4 regions of the Chryseobacterium arthrosphaerae genome follow, and region 4 is predicted to be linked to each of the others. Evidence: riboswitches for the same ligand, from Rfam matches in the RefSeq annotation. Region 4 holds a riboswitch; each other region holds the start of a gene.
The links. A riboswitch is a leader RNA that binds a small molecule or an ion and turns the genes downstream of it on or off. The one in region 4 is predicted to bind cobalamin.
Positions count from the first base shown of each region.

Region 1: linked by a shared signal. The riboswitch ahead of BBI00_RS10570 (acyl-CoA thioesterase) and the one ahead of BBI00_RS18185 (TonB-dependent receptor plug domain-containing protein) in region 4 are both predicted to bind cobalamin.
Region 2: linked by a shared signal. The riboswitch ahead of BBI00_RS01260 (T9SS type A sorting domain-containing protein) and the one ahead of BBI00_RS18185 (TonB-dependent receptor plug domain-containing protein) in region 4 are both predicted to bind cobalamin.
Region 3: linked by a shared signal. The riboswitch ahead of metE (5-methyltetrahydropteroyltriglutamate--homocysteine S-methyltransferase) and the one ahead of BBI00_RS18185 (TonB-dependent receptor plug domain-containing protein) in region 4 are both predicted to bind cobalamin.

Region 1 is NZ_MAYG01000001.1:2,354,965-2,363,066, forward strand. Features, by position in the region: gene BBI00_RS10540 (uracil-DNA glycosylase) at 1-455, opposite strand, end outside; gene BBI00_RS10545 (GNAT family N-acetyltransferase) at 585-1,091, opposite strand; gene BBI00_RS10550 (hypothetical protein) at 1,128-1,439, opposite strand; gene BBI00_RS10555 (endonuclease MutS2) at 1,605-3,752, shown strand; gene BBI00_RS10560 (hypothetical protein) at 3,862-4,524, shown strand; gene BBI00_RS10565 (hypothetical protein) at 4,619-5,416, shown strand; cobalamin riboswitch at 5,450-5,630, shown strand; gene BBI00_RS10570 (acyl-CoA thioesterase) at 5,747-6,130, shown strand; gene BBI00_RS10575 (HD domain-containing protein) at 6,187-6,777, opposite strand; gene BBI00_RS10580 (XAC2610-related protein) at 6,779-7,477, opposite strand; gene BBI00_RS10585 (PadR family transcriptional regulator) at 7,979-8,102, shown strand, end outside.
Region 2 is NZ_MAYG01000001.1:273,518-281,619, forward strand. Features, by position in the region: gene tsaE (tRNA (adenosine(37)-N6)-threonylcarbamoyltransferase complex ATPase subunit type 1 TsaE) at 1-21, opposite strand, end outside; gene BBI00_RS01245 (T9SS type A sorting domain-containing protein) at 182-919, shown strand; gene dnaG (DNA primase) at 1,103-3,088, shown strand; gene clpP (ATP-dependent Clp endopeptidase proteolytic subunit ClpP) at 3,202-3,888, shown strand; gene BBI00_RS01260 (T9SS type A sorting domain-containing protein) at 4,086-5,198, opposite strand; cobalamin riboswitch at 5,270-5,457, opposite strand; gene BBI00_RS01265 (esterase-like activity of phytase family protein) at 5,716-6,984, shown strand; gene BBI00_RS01270 (hypothetical protein) at 7,032-7,331, opposite strand; gene tpiA (triose-phosphate isomerase) at 7,346-8,102, opposite strand, start outside.
Region 3 is NZ_MAYG01000001.1:828,106-836,207, forward strand. Features, by position in the region: gene BBI00_RS03665 (Lrp/AsnC family transcriptional regulator) at 162-623, opposite strand; cobalamin riboswitch at 818-1,004, shown strand; gene metE (5-methyltetrahydropteroyltriglutamate--homocysteine S-methyltransferase) at 1,175-3,481, shown strand; gene BBI00_RS03675 (DUF1062 domain-containing protein) at 4,442-5,071, shown strand; gene BBI00_RS03680 (Dyp-type peroxidase) at 5,138-6,064, opposite strand; gene BBI00_RS03685 (sulfite exporter TauE/SafE family protein) at 6,274-7,023, shown strand; gene BBI00_RS03690 (MoaD/ThiS family protein) at 7,031-7,273, shown strand; gene BBI00_RS03695 (molybdenum cofactor biosynthesis protein MoaE) at 7,340-7,756, shown strand; gene fdhD (formate dehydrogenase accessory sulfurtransferase FdhD) at 7,803-8,102, shown strand, end outside.
Region 4 is NZ_MAYG01000012.1:627,995-636,096, forward strand. Features, by position in the region: gene BBI00_RS18160 (superoxide dismutase) at 1-303, shown strand, start outside; gene BBI00_RS18165 (hypothetical protein) at 308-676, shown strand; gene BBI00_RS18170 (MbnP family protein) at 923-1,753, shown strand; gene BBI00_RS18175 (cytochrome-c peroxidase) at 1,746-2,795, shown strand; gene BBI00_RS18180 (transporter) at 2,808-3,755, shown strand; cobalamin riboswitch at 4,007-4,191, shown strand; gene BBI00_RS18185 (TonB-dependent receptor plug domain-containing protein) at 4,376-6,340, shown strand; gene BBI00_RS18190 (YncE family protein) at 6,337-7,470, shown strand; gene BBI00_RS18195 (cell surface protein) at 7,485-8,102, shown strand, end outside.

The sequences.
Region 1 (8,102 bases), on a different contig from region 4:
ACATTTTCTTTTTTATCGGAAATTTCCTTAATGATAAAGTCTGTAAATTTTTCCCATCCCAGATCTTTGTGTGAATTGGGTGAATGTGCACGAACCGTAAGCGTAGCATTCAACAGCAAAACGCCTTGTCTCCCCCAATCATCCAGCTCTTTGGAAGTACGTACCACTCCCAGATCATCTTTGAGTTCAATAAAAATATTTTTAAGGGAAGGCGGTGCAGCCACCTGCTCGGAAACAGAAAAGCACAGCCCGTTGGCCTGGTAATCATTATGATAAGGGTCCTGCCCGATAATTACTACTTCTACATCATCAAAAGCCGTCAGCTCCAGTGCTCTGAAAATCTGGTTCTTCGGCGGAAAAACTTTTGTTGTTGCATACTCGTTCTTTACTTTTTCCCAAAGGGTTTTAAAGTATTCCGTACTTTTTATCGGGGCTAAAATTTCTGTCCAGGTCATACTGCAAAAGTAATTAATATTAAAATAAAAGCATAGACTGCCCATAAATATCTTCATTTTTTCATAGCTGACCAGGCTTCGTAATAGATCCTCTCTGAAACGGAAATATATAAGGTTACTGATTTTTTATCATATCCTGTTTAAACTGAAGATAACATTTTCAGGGTTGTTATTATCTTTCATACCTTCTTCTGAAATAAAACGATGTTTCAACAGCAATGACTGTGATGCTTCATTGAATTGGTGGGTATAAGCCAGAATCTTTTGTAAGTTGAGCTCATCAAAACCATATTGTAAAACCCTATTCAAAGCTTCGCTCATGATCCTTTTTTTATGATAGTCCGGCAGGAGTTCATACCCCACTTCAGCTGTTTTTCTGTCATCTGAGAAATTCCATATACAAATTGTTCCTACAAGATTTCTTTGATCTTTAAAGGAAATTCCCCAAAACAGCATATCACCGTTCCGTATTTTATTTTTGATATGAAGAATAAACTCCAGTGCTTCGTAATTATTTTGGGGCGAGTTTCTTTTTACATATTGATTGATATAAGGATTACTCCTGATCTTCAGTATATCTTCAGTATAACTTTCATCAACTTCTTTCAGGATCAGCCGTTCTGTTTCAAGTTTCATGTAAAGGATTTATTATTCGGAATCATGAATTTCATCTTATACAAAAAGGTACAATCTGGTTCTTGAAGACCGGGTTTCTTCATAGTCAAAGTATTCATATCCACCACTGCTGTTTTTCCTTACAATCTCTTTTTTAGGAGTAGTGTCATTTTGCTGGCTGAGATTAATGATTCTTTTTACCTCATCATCCCGAAAGTTTCTCAGTCCATAATTTTTGGTCTGAGTTTTTTTCGTCTTTTTAAAACCTGTTTTCTTTTGAACTTTATTCACTCTTCCATGCTCATCTTTTTTGATCTGAGCCTGGGCTCCTGCTGAAAGAAAAAGCAGGGTAAACAGTAATAGTCTCATGGATCTTTTTTAGTTATTGCAATATAAGGCTTATTTTGCTATGATAGTGCCGGGTGTAGAGTTTGACTGTAAAAAATAACAGAATAGAGACATAATTCTTCATTAATCTATTTTGTAAATCGCTCAAATATACGTAATCATCAAAATTCTCACTAAATTTGCACTGTGTATATAGATAAAGAAGATTTAGACGAATTAGAGTTTCCGCAATTGCTCGCGGAAATCTCCCCATTTGCGTATTCTCCGAAAACAAGAGAAAAAATTCTTCAACTTCGTCCGATGGAAATTGACGAGGCGGAACTTTCACTGAAAAAAACCTCAGAATATCTGTCGAGTTTTGAAAGTTCAAATGCGATTCCGTTTGATGAATATGAAGATATTGAAAGTGAGCTGAAACTGATGCTGATTGAAAATTACCGTCTTGAAAACAGTGCTTTCATCAAAATCAAAACCATCACGGAACAGATCGGAAAACTGCAGAAGTTCTTTCCTACCATGCCGGAAACTTTTCCTACTCTTATGGAAGAAGCTTCAGTATTGGAATTCAGAAAAGAGATTATTGAGAAGGTAGATAAGGTTTTCAACCGCTTTGGTGAAGTAAAAAGTGAGGCTTCCCCAACTTTAAAAGGCATCAGAACTGAAATCCAGCATGCTAAAAAAGCAATTCAGGAAAATTTCAACAGGGCCCTTACCACGTATGGGCAGAGCGACTTTCTGGATGATATACGGGAAACGATTATTGATGACCAAAGGGTGTTGGCGGTAAAATCAGGATTCAAGAAAAGAGTTCCCGGAAGAACGCTTGGAATTTCCAAAACCGGTTCTATCACCTATATTCAACCGGACAGTGTGGTAAAACATTACTTTAAGCTCCGGGAGAATGAAGAGGAAGAGAAAAAGGAAATCGATAAAGTTCTGAGAAAACTTACTGCTGAACTGGCAGAGTTCCAGCCTCAGCTCTGGAGATATCAGGTGTATATTTTTGATCTTGATCTGGTAAGGGCTAAAGCTAAGTTTGCCGATCTGATCAATGGAGTTCTTCCAAAGATCAACCGCCATAAAACATTAAGATTAAAGGATGCCTTCCATCCGCTGTTATGGCTGAGAAACAAAGTGGAGAATAAAACAATCCACCCACAAACACTTACTTTAACGGAGCATAACAGGATTATCTGTATTTCCGGACCGAATGCGGGAGGAAAATCAATTACCCTGAAGACCGTTGGATTACTACAGCTGATGATTCAGAGTGGTATCCTGGTTCCTGTTCATCCGAAGTCCGAGATGTTCTTTTTCGAGAAGATCATGACCGATATCGGTGATAATCAATCCATCGAAAACCATTTGTCAACCTATTCATCAAGATTGAAGAAAATGTCCGGGATCATTCGTGAGGCAGATTCAGACACCCTTCTGCTGATTGATGAATTTGGAACCGGTTCCGATCCGGAATTGGGCGGGGCTTTGGCAGAAAGCTTCATGGAGTTTTTCTATGATAAAAAGAGTTTTGCCATTATCACCACGCACTACACCAATATAAAACTGGTAATAGAACAGCTTCCCAATGCTCAGAATGCAGCAATGCTTTTCAATGAAGAGACGCTGGAGCCGATGTATAAGCTGGAAGTAGGACAGGCAGGAAGTTCATTTACTTTTGAAGTAGCTGAGAAGAACAAAATCCCGAGGTTTATCATTCATTCTGCCAAGAAAAAGGTGGAACATGATATTGTGAACCTGGATAAAACGATTGTAAAGCTGCAGCAGGAAAAGTTCGAGGTTGAAAAACTGAAATCCGATCTTGCTGAAAGAAAAGAGTCTGTAGAAGATAAGCGTGATAACCTTCAGAAACTGAACGACCAGCTTCAGCAGAAACTGTTTAATTTCCAGAAACTGTATGAAGAAGAACACCGTAAGCTTCAGTTCGGAAACAAAATCGAAGCTTTCATCGACAGCTATACCAAAGGAAAGTCTAGAAAAGATGTTGTGAAAGACTTCGTAAAACTGCTGGAACAGGAGAAATTCAGAAAGCTTGGGGCTGACAAAGATGAATCCAAACGCCTTCAGGTCGTAAAAAGAAAGATCACCCAACAGCTTAAAAAGGAAGAGGTCATTGAAAAAATTGCCGAAACCAATGAAAAGCTTGAAGAGAAACGTAAAAGCGACCGTGCCGTATGGATGAAAATAGGTCAGCGTGTACGCATCACCGGAAGCACCAGTGTAGGAACTATTGAAAAGATCTCCAGAAACAAGGTGATTGTCAATTACGGAACCTTTAAGACGACGATTGATGCAGATGAACTTGAGAGAATTTAAGTGATTTTAAAATTACATGAACGCAAATAAACAAAGAGAGAGTACTGATACGTGCTCTCTTTTTATATTTATCTGATATTTTTCTTATTTTTAAAGAAAACTATAATTTATGAAACCATTAAAAGTACTTTCAGATCTTTTGCCGATACCAAGTTATACGGTGATCATCCTGTGTTTTTTCTTTCCTTTTTTTCTGATAAAATGTGGTGATACCACTCTGATGTCTCTCAAAGGAACAGATCTGGTAACGGGAGTTTCTAAAAAAGACATGAGTAAACGGATGAAAGAAAACCTGAAAAAGAACTCCCCTTTTGGTTCTGCATTCGGGAATGATTCCGCAGATCAGTCATCAGATACAGACAGTGAATATTCCCCGCTGAATGAATCCCGGGATAAAAAAGACAATGAAAATATTCCTCCCAGCCCTCTTATCATCATTGCATTTCTGGCTGCCATTGCAGGAATTATTGTTCAGCTGATAAAAAGTGTCAGAAAAAAATACCTGTATCATATTGTATTTTCTCTGATAGGGCTTCTTTCTTTTCTAATATTTTACTGGACCTTTCAATCCAAAATGGAGGGACTTGGAAACAATAAAATCGGAATGGGATTAGGAGGCGGAGTGACGATCAGTTATGGTTTTGGAACTGCATTTTATTTAGGGGCCGTCCTTTTTCTGGCCATTCTTCTTTTCTTCGGAGTATTTTCCTATTTCCTGAAAAATGATCCGGAAGCTATCTATGGGGCGCCAAAACAAAATACAGAAACCTGATACAGAAAGCAAATAAAAAAGATAGCAGGAAGTACGGCAAGATCATTCTCTTCCGCATTTAATTTATATATTTGGGGATCAAAAAATTTTCACAATGACTTTCATCAACAAAGCATTTTATCTGTCCGCATTCAGTTTTTTGTCCCTAGCCTTCGTTAAAGGCCAGAATAAAGTTCCTTTTGGAGTTGTAAAAGCCGAAGAAGGATATGCCAATGTACGGGTACATAAAGATAACTACAGAAAAATTGTAGATAAAATCCGTATGCGTAAAGGAGATGTATTTGTTTATGTAAAGCCTGCTCCCGGAGAAACGGAATGGATCTGGATCAAATATCCTGAAAAACAGGATGAAGACAAGCCGTTTGTACGCTATGAAACCCTTGACAGGGAAGGAATGGTGAATAAAGAACGTATTGCTTATATCGATCAGCTTCCTGCCTATACTCCATCAAAATCCAAGAACGGAAGGTCACTGATCTTCACAGACAACTCGGACCCGAAAGTCCCTACAGCCCAGAGAAGCAAAGTAGTAATTGATGTTTACCCTTCCAATGCCGGTTATCGTAAGAAAGAAAAAGATGCAGACGGCAAACTTCTTACCATCGATAAAGTAAAGCCGTGGGGAATAGGGAACGATCTTCCTGAAGGAATGACAGAGATCAAATCGATCCGGGTACAACAGCCGGGAAGAGGTTCGGTTTTCGTAAGAGAAGCGATCAAGAATATGTTTCAGCCGACTATGGATTTTGAAAACGTAGGAGTAACCGCCCTAGACAATGATAATATTTTTCTTTATATGATCAATGGTACCGGGGAAAACAGATATACTACCCTGTGGACCATCAAGAAAGGAAGAGTGATCAGCCAGATTATTTACCATAATCCGGAATAAATTCATTATTTTTGCCCCCGAAAAGTTTAACGCTTATTCATCACAGAAACTGGTTCTGCCTAGCCGCAGATTAAAAGGGAACCGTGTGAAAATCACGGACTGTCGCGCAACTGTAAGTAACTGAAATCTTTATCAAAAGATCCACTGTGCGAGGCATGGGAAGGAGATAAAAGATGTTACAAGTCAGGAGACCTGCCTTTTTCTTAAACAAGAAACTTTCGCGATCTGAAGTTTTATTGATCTGATGGATTGTTTCAGGAATTTCTAAGGTTCCTGTCATTATTCTGTTGTTTTAATATGATTTCATTTCGCTTTAATTAATAATGAAATATGACTACAGAAGAAAGAATTGAAGCTGCCGAAACCAGAATTTTTAAAGCGGTTTTCCCAAACACTACCAACCATTATGATACTCTTTTCGGAGGTACAGCCATGCAGCTGATGGATGAAGTAGCCTTTATTGCAGCTACCCGTTTTGCAAGAAAGAGAGTAGTAACCGTAAGCAGTGACAAGATCGATTTTAAAAAACCTATTCCTGCCGGAACGATTGTAGAACTGATCGGAAGAGTTTCATACGTTGGAAAGACCAGTATGAAAGTAAGTGTAGAGATCTATACAGAGCAGATGTATTCCTATGAAAGAGAAAAGGCTATTGTAGGTGACTTTACTTTTGTTGCCATCGATGAATTCAAAAAACCAATTCAGATTTTATAAATAGATTCGGGCGGCCTTTGGCCGCCCGAATCTATTATTTCTACGATTTAAAAGTATTACTTCAAAACCTTTTCAGTTTCCAGGCTTCTGTTCAGCAACAACTCAAAAGCCTCTCCCATTTCATCGGAAGCTCTGGTAATGGCATTTTCAAGCATATTTCTGATTTGTTTTTCGGTAACGCCAGCTTCTGTCCAGCTTTTTCCTGAGGTATGGGAGTTCAGGATAAACGGCATGATCCTGTCAATGGAACAGGCAAAAATAGCATCCGGTGTTTTTTCTTCTTCAAATTCAAGCCACAGATTAAAGAATTCTGTGCGTAGAGGCTCATCCAGGATTCCGAAGATCTTTTGTGCTGAGGCTTTTTCACGCTCAAACTTTCCTACCATGGCTTTTTCATCAAAAAGGAATGTATCTCCTGCTTCAATTTCTACCAGATCATGAATAGAAAGCATTCTGATCACCCTTAAAAGATCGATATCTGCCCGGTTTTTAGCATAAGGATAAAGGATCTGTGCCAGGATAATGATCTGCCATGAGTGTTCAGCCGTATTCTCTCTTCTGGTGTCATCTGCATTATAATTTCTTCTTTGCACGTTCTTCAGGGCATCTACGGCCAGAATAAAATCAATCTCTTTCTGTATCTTCATCTTACTTTAGTTTATTATATTCTTCTGATGAGTAAATCCTGGTTTTGGTTACCCATTTATTCTTTATTTTTTCTTTTGTGATCACTTTTACACGGTCTTCATTGGTCATATCCACTTCTTTTTCAAAAACTTTATCCAGTCCTTTATTCGGGATTACGGCGTATTCTGTAGTAAAAAGATCACAGCAACCGGATTTTCCGAAAGTAGTCAGACGTTTGCGTTGGGAGTCAACACCAAAAAAATCAAATCCGTTTGATGCAAGTTCCGTAAGTTCTTTACTTTTTACAAAGCTCATTCTGGTACTGTTGAACACATATACATCATAAGAAGCACTGTGATAGTTCCCCATATTTCCGTTCCTTAAGGCTATATCTTCGGTACCGTCAAAATTAAAATCATCGATGATAATAGCGCTCTGGTCTTTGGCCAGCTCCATCATTTTTCCGGGTTTTGGCTTTTGATCAGGCTTTAGGTCTATTACCAGGTCATCAGATACAAAGGTCTGTACCCTGGTATTGCTGTTATTAAACAACTCTACGGTTCCTTTGCCTGTACATCTGCTATCATAACAATTTTCAGAATGAATGACAGCACTATAATTTTTCGAGATATTTTTGACTTCAAACTGGTATTGCGCAAAGCACAAAGGCCCCAGAACAACGAAAGCCGAAAGATTCTTAAACTTATTCAATAGATTCATAGTAATAGTAAATGGATTGGAAGTGTTTTTTAAAATTCATAACAAAAATACGAATCATAATACCGATCTCAAAATTCCGGTTTCATATTTTACTATTCATTTCCTCCAAAGAGGTCTTGGTCTACTTATCGTTTGGGTCTCTGAAATTCAATAGGAATAGGCTTCAGCCCATCCTCAACCGATAAAAATCTTCCATTGGCTTTAGCTAAAACCTGTTCAGACACAAATACCATTAAAAACACCACACATTTTCCTCCTTATTCAACCCAATTCAAGTCAAATTTCAAAAAAATGCACTTGATTTTGTTTTTATTAATTTTCAATTAAAAATTTATAATACTGATTGTCAAATGATTAATAATTTTATTTTAAAAATTTCACTACTTTGTATTGCATAATACCATTTTATTTACATATCTTTGTAATGTAAAATTAGAATACGCTCAACTAGCTAGGGGCATTTTTCTAACTATAAACCTTAATTAACAAAACTTATCAAAGATGAATACTGAAAATACCAAAGCGCAAATGCGAAAAGGAATTCTGGAATTCTGTATTCTAAGTCTCATCAATAACCGTGAAATGTATGTTTCCGATCTGATTGATGAACTGAAAAAAGGAAAAC
Region 2 (8,102 bases), on a different contig from region 4:
CGGTAAAGATTGTATTTTCATTTGCCAAATTTAAATCTAAATTATGTTTTTTATTATTATTTTGATTGCTAATAACAAAGAGTAAGTCCTTTTTATGTATCGTATCGTTTGTTTGGAGTGGTGTTTTCTTGTGTTTTCGATAATGAAACCTTATATTTGATTGAATACTAAATATTTTATTATGAAAAAAATTTACTTAGCTTTATTTATTTCTTTTTTTGGAATAGCAGGCGCACAAGTAGGTACAACCTGTACCAACCCTATTGTAATTACCTCCTTGCCATATACGACAACGGATGACACCGCAAATTATGCAGACAATTATGACCCTGATCCTGATAACAGCCCGGCTTGCAGTGGTTCTGCAGATGATTTTGGCAATTATTACCATGGCGGGAATGATGTGATTTATTCTTATACCGCTGCCTCTTCAGGAACTATAAAAATAGAAATTCCCGGTGCAACGGGATGGACAGGCTTATTTGTTTATACCAATTGCGCAGATATCGGCTTGAACTATGCTGCATGTGAAGGCAATGTTTCAGATGATGATTTACTTATTGATAATTTTGCAGTAACTGCAGGGCAGACCTATTATATATTGATTTCTTCATGGCCAGCCCCGCAAACTGTTCCTTATACGCTGAACGTTACCTCTCTGACACTTTCCGTACATGATGCTGAAGTGAAAAAGAAGCAGACCGGAATTTATCCTAACCCTGCAGCCAAAGATTTATTTTTTAAATCAGAAAAAGAGATTACTTCCGCAACCGTTTATACCATGGAAGGTAAAAAACTGGAAACCGCAAAAGTGAATAACAATTCGATTTCGGTGAACCATCTGAGTGCAGGAAGTTATATTGTGGAGTTTACGGATAGATCAGGTAATACCTCTGCAAAAATATTCATCAAGAAGTAAAGACATCCTTTATTTCTGACGCTTAAAAATCTCCGTTACGGAGATTTTTTTATTGATAAAGCGATGAGGTCAGGTTTCTGTCTGTTGATTATTGGCTGGTTTTGTTCATTTTTTTGTTTTTGCCGGTTTTAAATTCTGCTGCCCGAAGCTTCAGATTTGTACATAAATACTTAATTTTACAGCATGATTTCCAAACAGACCATAGATAAGATATTCTCCACGATCAGAGTAGAAGAGATTGTGGGTGAATATGTGCAGTTGAAAAGAGCAGGGTCTAATTTCAAAGGGCTCAGTCCTTTTCACGACGAAAAGTCGCCAAGTTTTGTGGTGTCACCAAGTAAACAGATCTGGAAAGATTTCTCTACCGGAAAAGGAGGTACGGCCATCTCTTTCCTGATGGAAATTGAGAATTTTACTTATCCTGAAGCGCTTCGCCACGCCGCTAAGAAATACGGAATTGAGATTGAAGAAGATCAGCGTGAAATTTCCGAAGAGGCCAAAAATGCGCAGACGGAAAAAGATCTTCTCTATAAAATTCATGAAGTGGCCAATACCTATTTTCAGGAAATACTTTGGGATGATCAGGAGGGAAGAAGCATAGGACTTTCTTATTTTAAAGAAAGAGAGCTTAAGGATGATATCATCAGAAAATTCCAGTTGGGATATTCTCCGGAGAAAAAGAATGCTTTTACAGCATATGCGCTGGAGAAAGGGTATACGAAGGAAATACTTGAAAAATCAGGACTTTCCATCTTCCCTGAAAACACTCCTGCCGGGGTAGACCGTTTCCGGGAAAGGGTTATTTTCCCGATTCACAGTTTTTCAGGAAGAGTATTGGGATTCGGAGCAAGGATACTGAAGAGCAATGTCAAAACGGCAAAATATCTTAATTCCCCTGAAACCGAAATCTATCATAAATCCAATGTTCTTTATGGTTTAAACCAAAGTAAACAGGCCATTTCAAGAAAGAACGGCTGTCTTTTGGTAGAAGGATATATGGATGTGATCTCCCTGCATATGTCAGGGATCGAAAACGTAGTAGCAAGTTCGGGAACCTCCCTTACCACCGAGCAGATTAAACTGATCAAAAGGCTTACTGAAAACGTAACCATCCTTTTCGACGGAGATAATGCCGGAATTAAAGCAAGTTTCCGCAGTATCGACATGCTGCTGACAGAAGGGATGAACATCCGTGTTTTGCTTTTCCCTGACGGGGATGACCCGGATTCCTTCGCCAGAAAGCACCCGCAGGAATACGTTGAAAAATACATCGAAAACGAAGCGACGGACTTCATCGATTTCAAAGCGGAAATCCTGTTGAGAGATGTAGGCAATGATCCTATCAAAAAGGCAGAAGCCATCCGTGATATTGTAAAATCGGTTTCCTTTGTACAGAATGCACTGAAAAGAGAAGTTTATCTGAAGGAAGTTTCCAATAAATTCGGACTTTCTGAGCAGAGCCTTTTCAACGAGCTGGATGTTCAGAAGCAGATCACCCAGAACCAGACCCACCACGTTCAGCAGCAGCAAAAAGAGAAGGAAACCCCGAAAATGGAGATTGTTCCTCCGGATAAGGAAAAAGAAGATCCTTTCCTGTTTGATGTTTTGTTTATGGAAAACAAACTTGTTGAGCATATGTTGGCATTCGGGGATATCGTTCTTAAAAGGAGAAATGAAAATAATGAAGAATATCAGATAACAGTTATTGAAGAAATTCTTCATCACTTTGAAGAGGAAGAATATACTTTTTTAGTTAAAGGGAATGAGATTATTATCAATCAGGTAAAGGAAGGAATTCAGAAAGACGAGTTGAGAAGTGGAAACTTTTTTGTATCTTTTATGGATGAAGAAATTACCACAAAGGTTGTAGATGCATTGATTCCTCTGGATGAACTGGAAAACTGGGCTTCCAGAAATATTTATCCGCCCAATTACGGAGATAAGGTGGCAGATCAGATTAAAGGTGATGTCTTATTGCATAAATACAGGTATATCGATTATCTGATCACCGAAACAGATAAACAGCTCGATCAGTACAGGGATACTGATGAATTGAAATATTATGAGCTCATAAAAAAAATAACGCTGCTGAAACAGGCTTCGATAAGGCTGAACAATATCATTGAATATTCACCCATCAAAGGAATCTATAGAGACAGAAGAAGATAATTCAGGCACAATGTTTTCTAAGATTCTGTGACAAAAAGTCCTATAAAATTTTAGGAATAAATATTGTAATTTAAACTTCGAGAATATTTGTTAAAATAATACATAATAGAAATATGGACATTAAAAAGGAATTCAGAGATTTCTCTGTAAAACATTTAGGAAACAACGGTCTGGTTACCGATCAGTATATGGGAATGTATGGCCCAACGAATCTTACCCCGTACATCATGGAAGAAAGAAGATTGAACGTTGCTCAGATGGACGTTTTCTCCCGTCTGATGATGGACAGGATTATCTTCCTGGGAACAGGTATTGATGATCAGGTAGCGAATATCGTTACGGCACAGCTTTTATTCCTTGAAAGTGCAGACCCTTCAAAAGATATTCAGATTTATATCAACTCTCCGGGTGGTAGTGTATATGCAGGTTTAGGTATTTATGACACCATGCAGATCATCAAGCCTGATGTAGCTACAATCTGTACAGGGATGGCAGCATCAATGGGAGCAGTACTACTGGTGGCAGGTGAAAAAGGAAAACGTTCTGCACTGAAGCACTCAAGAGTAATGATCCACCAGCCTTCAGGAGGAGCACAGGGTGTTGCTTCTGACATGGAGATCAACCTTAGAGAGATGTTGAAACTGAAGCAGGAGCTATATGAAATCATCGCGCACCACTCAGGCCAGACCTACGATTGGGTTGAAAAATCTTCTGACAGAGATTACTGGATGACTTCTGAAGAAGCTAAAGGCTACGGAATGGTAGATGAGGTACTTCAGAGAGCAGCTGAGAAAAAATAATTGATTGTAAAATCACAGAAACCGCACCCATCTGGTGCGGTTTTTTTATGATCTGCAAAATTTTGATTCTGTTATTAAAGGTTTAGATTCCTACGGAATGACCATTTGGGGTAAACCATTATTTCAATTGGGTCATTCCGTAGGAATCCGGCTGGTATTGCATTATCAGAATATGGGAAAGCTACAACACTGATTTCCTATTTTTTAACAATTTTATGTATCGTAGAACGATCATTTGTTTTAATCTCAACGAAATAAATTCCTGTCTGTAATGATTGAATATCAATTTTAGTCATCTGGGAAGTCATCACTTTCTGTCCTGTTACAGAATAAATATTCACCTCCTTAAGCTTTTCAGTGGTTTCGATCTGAATAACATCACTGGCGGGATTAGGATAAATACTGAATTTTTTCTTATTCACATCCGAAACTCCCAGCATTGCATCAGCTGCTTCTGCAGGCGTGAAAGGTCTTCTTTCTCCAAAGCTCAGTCCAAGCCAATCGTTGTTTGCCAGTTGAACCTGAGACAGATTATCCTTCGTTTGCCAGCTTGATAAATCTTTTCCTTTGTATACTTTCCAGCTGTCAGTTCCTGAAGAATTTCCGGTAAAGCTGTTTAATGACAGGGTGGAAATTTGACTGTTAGCTGTGGTAAAATTAAAATACGGAGCCTGGGCCTGAATTAACTGTAGAGCCTGCTCAGCGGTTAATGTACCGTTGTATTTGATCCCAAAAACGAAAGAATGCGCATTGCCGTTAGCATTATCTGTCCCGAAATCAATAACGACAAGGCTTTTATGAGTTCCGGTTCCGATCCAGTTGGTGATCTGAGATGAGGTATACCATTGGGAACTATAGGCAGGGACAGGGGTGGATGGGGGAATATCCATATCATCCAGACCATATTTAATACCAAACCATAATCCGTCTATTAAATCAACATAACCTGCACCATTATTGTTATTCGACATATTTTCTGCATCTGAACCTATCCAGGGTATCCAGGAATCATTAGTACCTGGAGTATGGTGGTTGTATTTGAAGCTGTAGAGAAACCCTGATAAAATATCAGCTTCCATGTTAGGTTCTGCTGATATAATAGCATTCATCATATCTTCTGCTTTTAAATTATCAGCATCAAAGCGATATCCCCATGCATAAGAATTGGGGGTTGTATCGTCATTGAAATCGGCAATGAAATAAGCCTTTTTAGAACCGGTTCCTACCCAGAATTTAATGTCGTTTTCTGTAAACTGGGCCGACAACAACTGCATACAAAGCAGTAAGAAAAAAAAATAGATTTTTCTCATGATATTATTAAATTAAAGTTTTATTCCCGAAACTTATGGCAGAAAAAAGAACCTGTCTTTGTTCCCCGGATTTTAAACAGTGTCCTAAGGCAGGTCTCCTGGCTCACATCCTTTAGCAGCCTTCCCGGAAATTGATCCAGTGGCAAAAATGCTAGAGGTGAAACGGTTTACAGTTGCGGGTACAGCTCAAGAATTGAATAATATTCTCACTTGATTCCCTATTAATGAACAGTGTTCAACCTTAAAACGCCGCAAATATATCATATAAATTTTTGGTACTCCTTTTGTGAATTATTGATCCGTTTCCTGTTGTAGAAAATTATAATAAGCATTTATAGTGCTGTATTTTTTAAATTAATAAGGAATTTGATATTGTGTTTTTATTTCCGGATTCTGATACCGGTTATTATTGTTGATGTTGAATTCATTTTGCAGGCTCTATTGTTAAAGTACAATTATCATTGTATTCAAGATCAGTTTATAATCAATTTATACTTTCGCAGCCATAAAAGAAAATATGAAAAAGTTACTTTTATCTGTTTTGATGCTGGCTGCATTGGCATCATGTAACGACAATGATACGGTAAACAATCCGGATACTGATATCAATTACTCAAGACTTCCCCAGGAATTTCCTTTTACCAAATTGGCAACAATCAATGGAGTAGACGTGATCAATGGTGGGTTTGGTTCAGGAGCGGCGGCACATCCTACCCGAAAAGGAGAATTTTATGTGATTACAGACCGTGGCCCGAATACTGATTATCTGAACGGAAAAAAATTCCTGACACCCAATTTCACGCCAACCATTATGCATTTTAAGATCAATGCAGACGGGAATGTGGAGGTTATTAAATATATTAAACTTAAAAACCCGGGAGGACAGCCTATTACTGGGCTTCCGAACCCTGTGGGAATGGGCAGTACAGGAGAAGTTCCTTATGATGCTTCCGGAAATGTTCTGGGTACGGATAAATACGGATTGGACAGTGAAAGTATTGTTGCTGCACCGGATGGTACATTCTGGGTTTCTGACGAATATGGCCCTCATATTGTACATTACAATGCTGACGGGATTGAACTGGAAAGAATAAGTCCGGTTGGGGTAAATACAGGCCCGAGAAAATTACCTGCAGTTTTAGCCAAAAGAAGAGCCAACAGAGGAATGGAAGGTCTTTGTATGACACCGGATGGAAAAACCCTGGTAGGTACCATGCAATCGATGATGTTTGTCCCTACTAAAGCGTTGGCAACCAATACAACCCTGATAAGAATTGTGACATTTGATATCAGTACCGGGCAGACCAGACAGTTTCTATATAAACAGGATGGTGGAGCTTCCGATTCCGTTTGTGATATTACCGCACTGAGCAATACTGAATTTTTAGTGATCGAAAGGGATGGAAATTTCGGTTCACAGGGAGGAATCAAAAAAGTATACAGAATCAACCTTGCCAATGCCACAGATGTAAACGGGACTGACATCAATGCTGTGAACGGAAAAGAAATAAACGGAAAGGCTCTGGAGCAATGCTCATGGGATGAAATTACCAATGCCGGAATAAAACCTGTTTCCAAAACCCTGGCCGTGGATCTGGTTAAAAAGTTAGGGTATGAGCATGATAAATTTGAAGGAATTGTTTATTTAGGAAACAATAAACTGGCGGTTTTCAATGATGATGATTTCGGAGTTGTAGATGATGGAAACGGAAATCCCAAAGCAAAAATTCTGCCTAAAACAGGAAAGGTGGATAAAGGAACAATGTATGTAGTCGATATTCAATAATTAGATTTTTTTAACGGAAACGGCGGAATCGAAGATTCCGCCGTTTTTTATTGATAGTCTTTTTTATTTCTTACTCCTCCAAAGAGGAATCTGTACATTAAAAATGCCTGTACCAAAACGTTCCCTATAAATATCAATATCGCCTGATAAGTGGGGATAAGAGCATAGAAGGGCAGCGATTTATTAAACAGAACTGCCGGAAATAGCGCCAGAACCTTGATCAGGGCCAATGGATAATTCAGGAACTCAGGCTTTAAACCTATCATAAACTGATCATAGATAAAGACATAAATCAAATCAAATAAAAGAAGTCCGAAGAATATTATACTGAATCTTTTTATGTTCATCCGATGGAAAGTCTTTATGAGTTAAAAGCTTCAATGATCTTCGAGAAGTCTTCTAATTTTAAAGCAGCACCTCCAATAAGCCCTCCGTCAATATCAGGCTGGGAGAAGATCTCTTTTGCATTGTCCGGCTTTACAGATCCACCGTAAAGGATTGAAACTTCATCTGCCGTTTCCTGACCGTATTTTGCCGCAATAATATTTCTGATGTGTGCATGAATTTCCTGAGCCTGCTCCGGTGTTGCCGTTTCTCCGGTTCCGATAGCCCAAACCGGTTCGTAGGCGATTACCACTTTTCTGATCTCTTCAGCAGAAAGAGTGAAAAGAGCTTCTTCTGTCTGGCTTTTTACCACTTCAAGGTGCTGTCCGGCCTTTCTTTGATCAAGAGTTTCCCCGTTACAATAGACAGGAATAAGCCCCTTATCCAATGCCAGCTTAATCTTTTTGTTACACTGGGCATCTGTTTCACCGTGGTATTGTCTTCTCTCAGAGTGACCGATCAGTGAACCTGTTGCGTCGATAGACTCTAACATATCTGCAGAAATTTCTCCGGTGTAAGCACCGCTTTCATGCTCGCTCATATCCTGGGAAAATACTCCGATCTCATCCTTTTCAAAGATATCTTTGGCCATCATCAGATACAGAGACGGGGGAGCGATCCAAACCTCGCAGTTGGTAGAAGTGTTGTTTTTATAGCTTAGTAACTGAATCATCAATTGTTGTGCATCAATTACATTTTTGTTCATTTTCCAGTTGCCTGCAACTATTTTTCTT
Region 3 (8,102 bases), on a different contig from region 4:
TTTTTGTAGACTTTCGTTTTTTATCAAATATACTAAAATCATTGTGATGATGTTGAGTTACAAAATCTCTGTTGTTAAATCCGAAGCAATACCGCTACCTTCCGGAAATAGATTGAAGAATAAAGCTAAAACAGGGTGTTTAAAAAATATAATCAGAGATTTTATATGGTCAGCCCATGGTTGTTTTTGACTTCGGCCATGACAAATGTACTGTGTGTACTCCCGATGGAATCTACTGATCCCAGTTTATTGAACACAAAATCCTGATAATGTTTCATATCCCGGACCTGAACTTTAAGCAGAAAATCAAAATCCCCGGAAATATTATAGCATTCAGCAACCTCTTCGATTTCCAGGATTTCTTTTACAAAATCATATCCCACAGAACGGTCATGGATCTTTAATTTGATCTGGCAGAAAACGGTGAATCCACGGTTAAGCTTCTCAGCATCTAAAACAGCAGCATATCTTTTTACATAGCCTTCCTGTTCGAGTCTTTTTACCCTTTCAAAAACAGGAGATGGGGAAAGGCTTACCTCTCTGGCGAGTTCTTTCACGGTAAGTTTTGCATTTTTTTGAAGCAGTCTGAGCAGCTGCAGGTCTTTATCATCGAGTTGTTCCACAGAATATTATTCTTTTACATTATAAAATCAATCAAATGTACAGAATTATATTCTTTTTAAATTATTATTTTAAGTTTTATTTGCTTAATTTACTGTATTTTATTGTTTGTTTATTCTGTATAGTTAATTTTACACAAAATTAAAATCTTTTATTAATGCTGCTGAGTGTTCGTAAAAGAAACCGTTCTTTATCTACTTCATCAAACAGGAGAGGTTTTACTTAAGGTAAATTAATAGGGAATCATGTGAAAATCATGAGCTGTCGCGCAACTGTAAGCAGCATGCCAAAGGTTTCCGTCCAAAGATATCCACTGCGAAAAGCGGGAAGGATGACGGAAAACCGCTGCAAGCCAGGAGACCTGCCTTTACTGAATTGACAGTGCTTTCGCGGTCTGAAGCTTTGGGTCATACAGATGATATATCGGATGCATTTTCTTTTTGTAAGAATCTGCAGCATTCAGTATATTATTGTTTTCCATAGATTTCCGCAGAAGTACTACGAAGCATTTCAAAGAACTTTATCGTTAAGTTTAATTAAAAAGTTTAAAAAAATGCAAACTCACATTCTGGGCTATCCGCGTATTGGTAGCAAAAGAGAACTTAAAAAAGCCTGCGAACAGTATTGGTCCGGCAAAATTGTTTTGGAAGAACTTCTTGCTGCAGGAAGAACGATCTGTAACCACAACTGGAATATCCAAAAGGAGGCCGGGATAGATCTTATCCCATGTAATGACTTTTCATATTATGATCAGGTACTGGACATGAGCCTCATTGTAGGGGCCGTGCCATCCCGTTACCATGAAGTAGTGCTTAAGAAAAACAATACAGAGCTGGATCTTTACTTTGCCATGGCAAGAGGGTATCAAAAAGACGGATTGGATATCACAGCAATGGAAATGACCAAATGGTTTGACACTAATTACCATTATATTGTTCCTGAGTTTTACAAAAACCAAAAGTTTAAACTGAGTTCGGATAAAATATTCAATGAATTTGCCGGGGCCAGACAGGCTGGAATCAATGCAAAACCTGTGATCATAGGACCTGTTTCCTATCTTCTTTTGGGAAAAGAAAAAGAGGAGGGGTTTGATAAGCTGGATCTGGCAGAAAACCTTCTTCCTGTGTATATTGAAATCCTTACAAGACTTCAGGAACAGGGCGCTGAGTGGATTCAGCTGGATGAACCGTTTTTAGCACTGGATCTGACGGAGAAAGCAAAACAAACCTATCAGCTGGTGTATGCGGAGATAAGAAAAAAATTCCCTAAGCTAAAGCTTATTATTGCTACTTATTTTGACGGATTAAAAGACAACCGGTCTCTTGCCGTTTCACTTCCGGTAGAGGTATTGCATATAGATCTGGTAAGAAATCCTGAGCAACTGGAAGAAATATTGAAGATCATTCCTGAAAATCTAAGCCTTTCACTAGGTCTTGTGGACGGAAGAAATATCTGGAAGAATGATTATGAAAAGTCTTTGCGCTTCATTACAAAAGCCATTGAGAAACTTGGCTCTGAAAGAGTTTTCATTGCTCCATCCTGTTCTCTGCTTCATTCACCCTGTGATCTGGATGCAGAGACAGCCCTTAATCCTGAAATTAAAAACTGGCTGGCTTTTGCAAAACAGAAAGTAAAAGAAGTTGTTACCCTTAAAGCACTAGCTGCGGGTACAGATAATGAAAACAGTCTTACAGATTTTGAAGACAATAAAAAGGCAGTTGAAGGAAGAAAAACATCTTCCCTTATTCATAATGATCAGGTAAAACAAAGAGCTCAGGCTGTCACCAAGGAAGATACCCAAAGGAAAAATACTTTTAAAATCCGTAAGGAAGAGCAGCAAAAAACATTACAGCTTCCTTTGTTTCCTACCACCACCATCGGATCATTTCCGCAGACTGCAGAAGTAAGAAGCTGGAGGGCTCAATTTAAAAAAGGAGACCTTACGGCAGTACAATATGATGCATTACTGAAAGAAGAAACCCAAAGAACCATCCGCTGGCAGGAAGATATAGGAATTGATGTGCTGGTTCACGGAGAGTTTGAACGCAATGATATGGTGGAATATTTTGGGGAACAACTGGAAGGGTTTACATTTACTAAAAACGGCTGGGTACAGAGCTACGGAAGCCGTTGTGTAAAACCTCCTGTGATTTTTGGGGATGTATCACGGCCGGTACCTATGACAGTGTACTGGTCACAATATGCACAGTCTCAGACTGAAAAATGGGTGAAAGGAATGCTCACAGGGCCCGTTACCATCTTACAATGGTCTTTTGTTCGTGACGACCAGCCCCGCTCTGAAACCTGTAAGCAGATTGCATTAGCGATACGTGATGAAGTAGTGGATCTGGAGAAAGCAGGAATCAGAATTATCCAGATTGATGAGCCGGCAATCAGGGAAGGTCTTCCTTTGAGAAGAACCGACTGGCAGAACTATCTGAAATGGGCTGTGGAAGCTTTCAGAATTTCTGCAAGCGGAGTAGAAGATGCCACACAGATCCATACACATATGTGCTATTCTGAATTCAATGATATTATTGAAAATATTGCCGCTATGGATGCAGACGTGATTACCATAGAATGTTCCCGCTCTCAGATGGAACTTCTGAATGCCTTTGCCGACTTCCGCTATCCGAATGAAATAGGCCCCGGTGTTTATGATATTCATTCGCCAAGAGTGCCGTCCAAAGAAGAGATGGTTGAGCTGTTGAGAAAAGCGCAGCATGTAATCTCTGCCAGTCAGCTTTGGGTAAACCCGGATTGTGGGCTGAAAACCAGACATTGGGAAGAGACTGAAAAAGCTTTAATAGCAATGGTTGCTGCTGCTAAGGAAGCATCTGTTGAATATGCGGATTGTTAAAAGCTGGAAGTAGGGAAGTATGAATCCGGAAGCAACTATCCGGTAAATTATTTTCTGGCGGTTAAATGATTCAGTCGACTGACTATAGATAGGAGAGGTAATTCTTTTGGATTGCCTCTTTTTTTATTTCTGTGATGAAGTTTTTTATGGTATCAAAATAATTATTCCTCCAAGCTGGTGCGAGCATCTTGCTCGTACCAAAATAATAATTTTAAAATTATACTTATTTTCCGTGTTTCAAAAAATCATACTAGCAGCTCTTACAGTAAAAAATACTTTACAAAATAGTAAAGTGTTGTTATTTCATACAGATACGAGCGAGACGCTCGCACCAGCGAGGGGATCTTTCTTTGCATTTTTTTAATTGTTTACTGTACTCAACAAAAATAGTGTACGTTCTGTAATGCTCCCTGTTTTTGAATTTAATCCATCATTTCTTCGATAGCTCTTCGATACTTCTTCGGATGAGCTTCGGAAAAAGAATCATTTTATCGAAGCTCATCCGAAGAACACTCGAAGGAAACCCGAAGGAAACTTAAGATATGGTGATCTGAATAAAAAAGCCTAGAAGGTGCCAACTATAATCAAAAAAAATGGACTGATCTCTGAAAATTACTGTTGTAAGGAAAAAATCACTACTTTTATCACAACCAAGTAAACAGCTCGTTTTGAGAAAAACTCTTAAACTTATTACAGCTTAGTATCAGTCTCAGTAACCACAGGCTGATCATTCTTTCGTTCGGATAATCCTATCTGAACAGGTTTTCATTTCACCCTATTATTGTCCACATTGCTTGTAGGAGCATAACTATTTTGCTATTCCGATATGGCCGGTTTTACCGATCAGTACCCGGAGCAGGAAACAGTCTGTATCTTTTGTCTGAGTATCTTTCTCAGAACCTTGTAATGCGTGAATAATAGGCAAAACTTACCAAAGAATATTAAGCACGATTATAAGTAATGAGTATCCAGCATATATGGGAGATCAGAGTGAAAAATACTCCCTTGTTAAAAAAGAAATGCAGCCATTGTGACAGTGACAGATTTGCCTGCAGCGATAAATTCAGATTAAATGCCCAAAAAAAGAATATTGATATCTGGCTGATTTACAGGTGTGTAAAATGCAGCAGTACGTACAATATGACGTTGTTTTCAAGGATCAGAACAGAATCCGTCAGTAAAGAAATATTCAATAAAATGTCTGAAAATAATAAAGAAATGGCCTGGGAATATGCTTTTTCCCATGATATAAGACGTAAAAATAATGTTGAAGCCGATCCGGATAGCGTAGAATATGAAATACGGCACAATGAAATACAGGAAGAAGAAATGCTGAATCCGGACAGTGAAATGCTTACATTCAAAATAAAATGTCCTTTTGATTGTAATCTCAGAATGTCAGCTGTAATCAGAGAAGGCCTGAATCTTTCATCAGCTCAACTGAAACGGCTTATTGAAACTGATGCCATATGGTTGGATGGAAAACCTCTCCAAAAGAAACATAAAATTAAAAATGATGATACTGTTCAGGTTCATAAGGCAAAGCTGAAAAGCGTATTGAATAAAGATGAAGCCATTGATGCCGAATAAAAGTAAGGACCATTGCACCCGAAATGGTCCTTTTTGTATTGATAAAACAGTTTTCTATTTAAAAAATTAAGACGAAAAATCATCCAGCATATCTGCTGAAGGAACAAAAAATAAAGTGCCGGTTTGAGCAGTGCTGAAGTCCAAAATACGGTCGTAATTTCCTGCCGGATCTCCGATGAACATATTCGTAAGCATTTTCTCTACCGTACTGAAGGTGCTTGCATAGCAGATAAAGTACGTTCCCATTTCATTGGTAGAAACATTCCCGAAAGGCATATTATCCCGGACAACCTTAAAATCATCACCTACATTGGCCAGGGCGATATGGGAGTTTTTAGGCTTCACCTCATCGTCCATTTCGATATCGTGTTCCTTCGACCGGCCGATGACCTTTTCCTGATCTTCTACAGAAAGAGATTTCCAGGCATTCATATTATGGAGGTATTTCTGTACAAACAGGTAGCTTCCGCCTTCATATTGTGGGTCTGCATCTCCGATGATGGCGAAATAATCACGGTCTTTGCCATGTGGGTTTTCAGTACCGTCCACAAAACCTAAGATCGATCTGCTGTCCCAGTAACGGAATCCCTGCACCTCAACCACACAGTCTGCAATATCTTTCATAAAATCTGAAATGGTGGAAGCCATATCATAGGCAAAGCTTTTTTCATCGGCACGGATGTGGAAGTGAAGATCACCTCTGGTACTTACCGCCGTATGTCTGCTACCCTGTATAGCTTCGAATTTTTTGAATTCTTTTGGCAGCGGAGCAGGCAATTCGAGCTGCAGCCATGCCTCATAGCCGATCCCCATTACACAGCTTGCTTTGGAATCCGGGAAACGGTCAAGGGCAGAGTTATTCAGATTAATGATAAGAGCACACATTCTCTGGAAAACAGATTTTATTTTGGAAGGGTCTGCATCCTGCCTGAAATTCCAAACCAGAAAATACGTATTGTTGTTGGGATAATCGGTGACATTTTGAGCATTCATGTTTTTTTGTGTTTCGTTTGCTGGCATTTTTATTTTTTCTAATGAATCAAATTTAGTAAATGATAACGGTACCCCATTACTTTATGAATGAGATAAACAATTTATGACATTTTTTTCACAAATCAATGTATAGACTTTTATATATTCTCTCGCAAAACAAGCCGTAAAATGAGTAATATTGTATTAAAATTAACCTTCAATAAAATAATATGGGGCATTGGGAGATCTTTCTCTTCTTTTTGATGATTGCCTTTGTGTATTCATCGGTAGGATTTGGGGGTGGCTCCAGCTACCTGGCGGTATTGGCGATGTATAATCTCCCTTATCAGGAAATACGTCTCACAGCATTGATATGCAATGTCATTGTGGTGATCGGGGGCGTTTATATTTATATTAAAAATAACCAGATCGAATGGAAAAAAGTACTGCCGATAACCTTAGTGAGTGTTCCGATGGCGTATCTGGGAGCGGTGCTGAAAATAAGCCAGGAAACCTTTTTCCTGATTTTAGGGATCACCCTGATCATTGCTGCGGTATTATTGTGGGTAAAAACAGAAGCAGGAAATGATGAAAAAGCAGCCCTGGATTCAGGCTCTTCATTGTTGGGAAATAGCTTTTTAGGGGGAGGAACAGGTTTTTTGTCCGGACTGGTAGGAATCGGTGGCGGAATTTTCCTTTCTCCTTTGCTTAATCTCATGAAATGGGATACTGCAAGGAAAATTGCGGCTACGTCCAGTGTTTTCATATTGGTGAATTCAGTATCCGGTATTTTGGGTCAACTGTCAAAATTATCTGTGGGTATGGATGTTTTCAGGATTGCCAGCCTGTGTCTGGCTGTTTTTGTGGGCGGACAGATCGGCTCCAGAATGTCACTGAACTGGAATCCCCTGATCATAAAAAGAATGACGGCTATACTTGTCCTTGTGGCCGGGATAAATGTCTTAATTAAATATTGGTAATATAAAAATGAAACTTAAAATATTGGCTTTTGGAATAACAAAAGATATTCTTGGAACATCAGAAAAAGAACTGGAAGTACAGGAAGGTTTGAATGTAAAACAGCTGAAAGATAAACTGGAAAATGATTTCCCCCAACTCATAAAACTGAAATCTTATTTCATCGCAGTAAATGAGGAATATGCCGGGGATGATCAGGTGATTACAGGTACAGATGAAGTGGCAATCATTCCCCCGGTAAGCGGAGGATAAGAATTTTATAGTAACAATATCAGCTACAGCCACCTGAATACAGAGGAGTGCGTAAAATAAAAAGAAATGATTGATATCCAAATAACAGAAAACCCATTAAGTATTACCGGATGTCTTGGCATAGCCCAGGATCTGAGTAGTGGAGGAGTTGCTACCTTTATCGGCACCGTTCGTAATATCACCAAAAATAAACCGGTAGTCCGCCTAGAATATGAGTGCTATAAGTCTATGGCTGAAAAAGAGATCAGAAAAATTGCAGATCAGGCTTTATCACTCTTTTCTGTAAGAAATATCGTTGTTCATCATCGTACCGGAATTTTATTTCCTGGTGATGCTGCCGTAATAATTGTGGTGAGTGACGGCCACCGGGACGCTGTTTTCGATGCATGCCGCTACATCATTGATACCATAAAGCAAACCGTTCCCATATGGAAAAAAGAGATTTTTGAAAATGGTGAAGAATGGGTTTCAGCCCATCCGTAATCGAAGAGCTAAATTTCGTATATTTACTATACCAGATTATTCAGATATGAAAACCAATCTATTAGAAAACCAATCTGTACAGAAGATAGATATTGTCAAAGTAAAAGAGGGCGCCTGTTTCTCTTATACCGATGATATTTCTGTGGAAGAACCGCTCGAAATCCGTATTTCCTATGGCCCGAAAGAGCAGAGGATCAGTAAAAATATATCTGTAACGATGAGAACTCCCGGTCATGATGCAGAACTGGCAGCAGGCTTCCTTTTTACGGAAGGAATTATTTCAGGAGATCATCAGATCAGAAATATAGCGCATCCACAGGCAGAATGTTCCAGAAACAGGGAGAAT
Region 4 (8,102 bases):
AGCATGGATGCTTTTAAAGAAAAGATGGCTAAAGCCGGAGCAGACCGTTTCGGATCAGGATGGGCATGGCTTTCTGTGGATAAAAACGGAAAACTATTCATTTCTTCTACTCCCAATCAGGACAATCCTTTGATGGATGTAGTGGAAGAAAAAGGAACCCCTATCTTCGGAATTGATGTCTGGGAACATGCTTATTATTTAAAATATCAGAATAAAAGAGCAGACTATCTTACCGCTATCTGGAACGTCACCAACTGGAAAGAGATCAGCAGAAGATACGATGAAGCTGTAAGTAAAAAATAAGCTGGTGAAATTTCTTTACGGCATACTCTTTACCTTTTATATGGTGTTCAGACCTCTGATACCGCTGGTGGAGTATGCCGTAAATTATGATTACATTGTCAACACGCTGTGTGTGAATAAAAGCAAGCCTGAGATTCACTGCAACGGAAAATGTTACCTCAGCAAACAGCTGGCAAAGACCGGCGATTCGGAATCTTCACCTTTACAAAAATCAAAGAATTCAGGGCAGAAAATCCTTGATATCTACATTCTTCCTGAAATTACAGAAATTTCTGCTTCTGAGAAATTTCCATTTTTCAATTTTCATTTTATTTATGAAACAGCTTATTCTTTTCTGTTTCTGAAACATATTTTCAAGCCACCGGTTTTTTAAGTTACTTATATCATTATTCAATCACAAAAGGGTCAACGCATTTTCTTAGTACATCAACAGTTTAAGATGATGCCTTAGACTGGGCACGGGCATATATTAAATTCAAAGATTTAAAACTTAAGTGCCTTCTTATACATACAGCATTTCACTTAAATAAACTTAAGTGTTAAAACTTATGTGCCTTTGGTGGTTAAAAAACAACGCTGTTACAGCAATTCAAAATCAATTCAACTTAAAAAATCAACAATGAAAATTTATAAATTTTTATCACTATTCTTTATTGCCTTTACTTTGTTCACCGTATCATCCTGTGATAGCAGCAGGGATGATGAAAATCCGCAGGATACCACGCCGGGAAATATTCAGATCAAATTTGAAAACGGGTTTAATAATCTGGGAAATATCGTTTTAAACCAGACGGTACAGACTTCCTCAAAGGGACAAAAGCATAATTTCTCTTCCTTAAAATATGTCGTAAGTAATATCACCCTGATCGATGAAGGCGGAAATGAGTTCAGATACAATGAAAACAATCCTGATAAAGGAGCTTTTATCATAGACCAGGCAGATGCGGTTGCCGGAGTGGTGTATCTGAATTTAGACGGAATTCCGAAAAATAATTATAAGAAGATCAGATTCGGATTGGGAGTCAGCCAGAAAGCGTATCTGCTGGGCCAGGACGGACAGGCAGAATTCTGGACCAAAGCCAAGCAGAAAGGAATGTCATGGTCATGGGCTGCAGGGTATGTGTTTGTAAAACTTGAAGGAAAATACGGTGCGGATTCAGCAGCTAAGGAATTTATGAATCATACGGGAAACATGGGAAATACAGCAGCCAATAATACCCCGGATCTATACCGTGAGATTACGTTGAACCTCCCGGTTACCGCAAGAGTTACCGGAAAGATCAGGCCTTCCATTCATATCCTGGCAGATCTGAATCAGTTTTTAAGTGGTGATAAAGCTCTTACCCTTACATCAGCCAATGATATGATGATGGGGTCCAGCCAGCATCTTGTAGATGTCACCAATAACCTTACCAAGATGTTTAAAGTAGATCACGTTCACAATGATTAATTTTTCAATTAAAATGATGCTGGCTGTGCTCATGATACTTTTAGGCTGTATTTCCTGTTCTGATGAGGTTATACAGCCGCTGGAGAAAGATGAGGCTTACCATTTGCAGTTTCCCGCTTACTTTCCGGAAATGTCTTTTGATCAGTCTTCAAACCCGGTCACCAGAAACGGGGTAGAGCTGGGAAGAAAATTATTCTATGAAGGAAGGCTTTCCAGAAACAACACCATCTCATGCGGGTTTTGTCATATCCAGGAAAATGCTTTTACCCATCATGGTCATACGGTAAGCCACGGTGTGGATGACAGGATCGGGATCAGGAATGCACCCCCTATACAGAATATGGCTTTTTTGAAAAAATATATGTGGGACGGGGTGATCCATGATCTGAATCAACAGGCAATCAGCCCTATTACAGACGTAAATGAAATGGACAGCTCTATACCTGAAGCCATCTCAAAGCTCAAAAATGATCAGAAATATAAAAAACTTTTCAGGGAAGCTTATGGAGATGAAACCATTACAGGAGAAAGGATTTTAAAGGCACTTTCACAGTTTATGGCCACACTGGTTTCAGCAGATTCAAAATATGACCGGTTCAGGCAGGGGCGGGAGCAGTTTACCCCGGAAGAATCCCAGGGCATGGCATTGTTTAATCAGAAATGCGCATCCTGTCATAGTGGAGAGCTTTTTACAGATGAAAGCTTCAGAAATACGGGAATGTATTACAATACTGAGTTTAAAGATGCGGGCCGCTACCGGGTCACCCTTGATCAGGCTGACTGGATGAAGTTCCGGGTTCCAAGCCTGAGGAATATAGAATATACCAAACCTTATATGCATGACGGAAGATTTTATACCCTGGAAGCAGTCCTCAATTTCTATTCGGATCATGTGGAAGATAATCCAAACCTTGATCCGCAGCTGAGACAAAACGGACGTACGGGAATTGCAATGAACAGCCAGGAAAAACAGCTGATCATAGCTTTCCTGAAAACACTGTCCGATAAAAGCTTTATATCCAATCCAAAATTTGCAGAATAAATGAGAGAAAACATGAAGAAGATAATATTGATAATATGCCTGGTCTTATTTAACCTGAATAAGGCCAATACCGTAAGAGACAGTATTTATATTACTCCTGAAAGCTATAGCAGGATCAGTTTTTATGATGATTGTGATGCCTGTGGTTGTGCTGCAGGAAACGGGTCATCCGGTTTTGAATCTTTACTGAACCCACAATTTATAGGAGTCAAATATTTTGCACAGCATTATAAGGCCAAAGAGAATTTATTTGTCAAAGACCTCACTCAGGATCAGTATTTCAATACACTGCAGATCTGGGGTAAAATTCCGGTGACGGAAAAACTGAGTGTATATGCCAGTCTGCCATTTCATTTTCACGAAAAAAAGACCACGCAGGGCGATATCAGAATCAATGGAATCGGTGACCTGAATCTGATGGGAATTTACAGGCTGGTGAAGTCAGGGGATAATTTCCATCAACTGAGCGGAGGCCTCGGCGTGAAAGTGCCTCTGGGTAAATTTGATGAAAAAGGAATATCAGGCGTCAACCCGAGCTTTCAGTTGGGAACAGGCAGCTGGGATTATCAGGCAGCTTTGAACTATAAATTTCAAAAAAATAAAATAGCCGTATTGATCAATACCGATTACACCATTAAAACTGAAAACAAAAAACATTACCGCTTCGGAAACCAATGGAATTATGCAGCCACCGGTTTCTATCAGCTCTCAGGAAATGAAAAAACCATATTTTCTGCTAAAACCGGGCTTCAGGGGGAAGTGTATGCACAGAATAAACAGTTTGGGGAAGGCTTGCCCAATACTGCAGGAAGTGCATTATATGGAAAACTGGGATTTGAAGCCTCTTATAAAAGGTTCAGCCTGGGAAGTGAAGTGATGCTCCCGTTATATACCCATCTTGCCGGAGGAGACATTGAGGCAAAATCAAGGTTCAGCGTGTTCCTGAATATTGGAATATAACGGATCTTGTAAAAAACATTTTTCCTGTCATGAATGAAAGAGTAAAGAATCTGAACATTGATGACTGATACAAAAGGCTGTTTCATTATTGGGGCAGCCTTCTTTCTGATTGGGGCATAAAGTTAAATATAATGACCGGTGCAGACAGTGATTTTCATCGTTTTATTTCTTTATTAAAACCGTTTTTTACAGCCTTCTGATATATAATATTGTAAATCATTTTGTTGATAACAGGATATAGCAATAATTTTCTATCTTTGCCGGAGTTTGGTGAGCCGTAAAAAGCTCTTAAAAGGGAATCCGGTGAAAATCCGGGACAGACCCGCTGCTGTAAGCTCCGCACCAAAGTTTTTGAAGAATATATCCACTGTTTTTTAATGGGAAGGATTTCAAAAATGGAGTAAGTCAGAAGACCTGCCAGAAAAATTAAACGTTTGACGCTTTCGTGGAATAAAGCTTAGGACACCAATGATTCTGTGCAGTGACTGCTGTGCTTTGTCGTTGCGTTCTTATATCCATTAGCGTCATCATTATCCCTGAATGAGCTAATGGTGGCAAAACTGATTACATCTCAATTTCATAAAATTGTTTTCACCGCTTCGGTGTTAACCTCTCACTTTTTGTTTTCCCAAACAAAGAAAAAAGACACTCTGGATGCAGAGACCATTAAGGTTATCAGTCTCTACAAAAAGAATTTTAAAGAAATTATTCCTGCTCAAATCCTACAGGGAGAAGAACTTGAAAGGCTTAACAGTCATTCTGTAGCGGATGCGCTGCGGTATTTTTCAGGAGTCCAGATCAAAGACTATGGAGGTATCGGAGGCTTAAAAACCATCAACATCCGCAGCATGGGAAGCCAGCATGTGGGCGTATTCTATGATGGGATCCAACTGGGGAATGCACAAAATGGCCTTGTTGACCTGGGAAGGTATTCGTTGGATGACCTGGAAGAAATATCGCTGTACAACGGGCAGAAAAGTGAAATTTTTCAACCCGCAAAAGATTTCGGTTCATCAGGATCAATCTATCTGCAGCCTAAAACACCTGTATTCAAAGGAAACAGGAAAACAAATCTGGTCATAAGGGCAAAAAGTGCTTCCATAGATCTTTTCAACCCTTCATTCCGCCTGGAACAGAAAATCTCAGACAGGATTTCCTCAAGTTTCAGCGGAGAATTTATGCAAAGTGACGGAATTTACAGATTCCGTTACGCCAAAAAATACCCTGACGGGCAGCAGGCTTATGATACAATTGCCAGGAGACAGGATTCGGATATTAAAGCCAAACGTTTTGAAACTTCTGTCAATGGAATATTCAATAACGGAAGCTGGAATGTAAGAGGGTACGGGTATATTTCAGACCGTGGAATGCCTGCACCTATTGTTAATGGGCGCTTTGGAGGCCGGGGAGCAAGACTTTCGGATGAAAATTATTTCGTACAGGCCCATCTGAGAAAAAAGCTGTTCCCAAAATTTGAAACCCAGCTGAAAGCAAAATTTGCCTACGATTATACCCATTTCATGGATACCGTTCGTTCGCAATCTATCATTTATACGGATAATGTCTATATTCAAAGGGAAGTATATCTTTCTTCTTCCAATATCTATTCTATCACTCCGAATTGGGATGTCAGTCTGAACGGAGATTTCCAGTACAATAATCTGGATGCCAATCTGGACAATTTCTCTTATCCTACCCGTTATACAACATTAGTAGCCTTGGCAACCACATACCAGTGGAACAGGTTTAAAATTCTGGGAAGCCTTTTGGGAACATTCACTTTTGAAGAAGTAGAAAAGAACAAAAGACCCGGAGACAGAAGAGAATGGACGCCTGCTGTATTTATGAGCTATCAGCCTGAGATTATTCCTGAGCTTACCCTTAGGGCTTTTTATAAAAAGATTTTCAGACTGCCAACCTTCAATGATCTTTATTATACCAATATCGGAAATACGTACCTGAGACCGGAATTTACCAGTCAGTATGATGTAGGGTTTACCTATAGAAAGAACTATAACATCAACAGTTTCTTCAAATTCTTTTATGCTAAAGTTGACGGCTACTACAATAAAGTACAGGATAAAATTGTAGCGGCTCCCAATGGAAGTATGTTCCGCTGGCTGATGATGAATCTTGGGCTGGTGGAGATCATGGGAGCAGATGTGAACGTCCAGACTGAAATGCAGCTTGGAAAAGTAAGATTGAGACCGTTACTTTCCTACACGTATCAAAGTGCGAGAGATATGAGCGATCCGGAAGATACGTTCTACCGTAATCAGATTCCTTATACGCCATGGCATAACGGATCATTCAGCCTTATGGCAGACTATAAAGACTGGAGTTTCAATTACAGTGCCATCTATGTGGGGAAACGGTATGATGTGAACCAGGATAATATTCAGTACAATTATGTGCAGCCCTGGTATACCCATGATCTGTCTGTTCAGAAGAAATTCAACTGGGCAAATCATCAGTTTAAAGTGAGCCTGGAGATGAATAATATCTTCAATCAATACTATGATGTAGTGATCAACTATCCGATGCCCGGAAGAAATTTTAAACTTATTCTAAACTTCACCCTATGAGAAAACTAAACTTTTATTTTTTATTTCTTGTATTGGCTTTTCTTACTTCATGCCGTACCGATGATATCATCGTACGTCAGGAAGTGGTAGAAGGATTACCTTCAGAAAATACCGCAATAAAAGGATTCTACATGTTGAATGAAGGGAATATGGGAAGTAATAAATGTACCCTTGACTTTTTCGATTATACCAAAGGAACCTATTACAGGAATATCTATGCGGAAATCAACCCGAATGTAGTGAAAGAGCTGGGGGATGTAGGAAATGATATCAAAGTCTACGGCAGCAAACTGTATATTGTCGTCAATGTTTCCAACAAAATTGAAGTACTGGATGCCAGAACGGCTAAACGAATTACTTCCATTCCGTTGCAGAACTGCAGGTATTTAGCCTTCAAAGACGGAAAAGCCTATGCCAGCAGCTATGCAGGACCTGTAGCGATCAATCCCAAAGCCCCTAAGGGAAAAGTAGTGGAAATTGATACCGCTTCTCTTGCTATTCAGCGTGAAGTTGTCGTAGGATATCAGCCCGAAGATATGGAAATCGTAGGGAATCAATTATTTGTTGCCAATTCCGGAGGCTATAAAGCTCCCGATTATGATAATACCATTTCTGTAATAGATTTAAACAGTTTTACGGAAATCCGGAAAATAGATGTTGCCATCAATCTTCATCACATTAAGAAAGACAATTATGGGGATCTGTATGTGAGTTCAAGAGGAGATTATTATACAGTTCCTTCCAGTTTATATCTGGTAGACGCCGCAACAGGAATGGTGAAAAAGGACTTCCATCTCGCAGTAAGCGAAATGACGATTGTGAATGATAAACTTTATTTCTACGGAAATGAATTCAATTACAATACCCACAGCTATAAAAAAACCTTCGGGATCATAGACGTGAAAACCGAAGAGATTATTGCCAACCACATTTTTGATCAGGAATACGAGAATGCGATTAAAACACCTTACGGAATCGCAGTTAACCCAATCACAGAAGATATCTATATAACGGATGCCAGAAATTACGTATCCATGGGTTTTGTGTATTGCTTTGATAAAAACGGGCATTTCAGATGGAAGACAGAAGGAGGGAATATTCCTGCCCACTTCGCTTTTTTATACAAATAATCAAATTTTAAGAAATGAGAAGAAATACCTTTACTTATTTAAAAATCGGGGTTTTATCATGCCTTCTTGCAGGAGTGACAGCCTGTAAGCATAATGATGAGGACGAGTTTACATTTAGCGGACTCGATGATTCCTATTCTATTGAGCGGTTAAAAGTTCTGACCATTCCTACCAATGCTTCAGGATCCGTTACATGGAGCATCAATGATTCTGTTATCTCCCAGAGTTCAGCGCTTGAGTTTATCAGCCCGAAGGCAAATGCCTATCCTCTGACTTTAAAAATCAATAATAAAGGAAACGAACAGGTTTACCATTCTAAAATAGTCGTTACCAAAGAAAAAGTACCTTACAGTAAATATATTGCCAAAGTATTGGATTTTCGGCCTGCTGTAGGACAGTTTATGAATGAAATCCCCGAATATACTCCCGGGAATACTGCTGCCAATATGCTTCAGAAAGCGAACGAATCTCTGGTGGGAGGGAACTCTACCATGATCAGTCTGGGAGGCTATGGCGGATACGTTGTTTTCGGTTTTGATCATACTGTTCCGAATCTTAATGGAAGAGACTTTAAGGTTCTTGGCAATGCATTCTTTGGAAATGATGCCAGTGAGCCGCGTTCAGGATCCTGT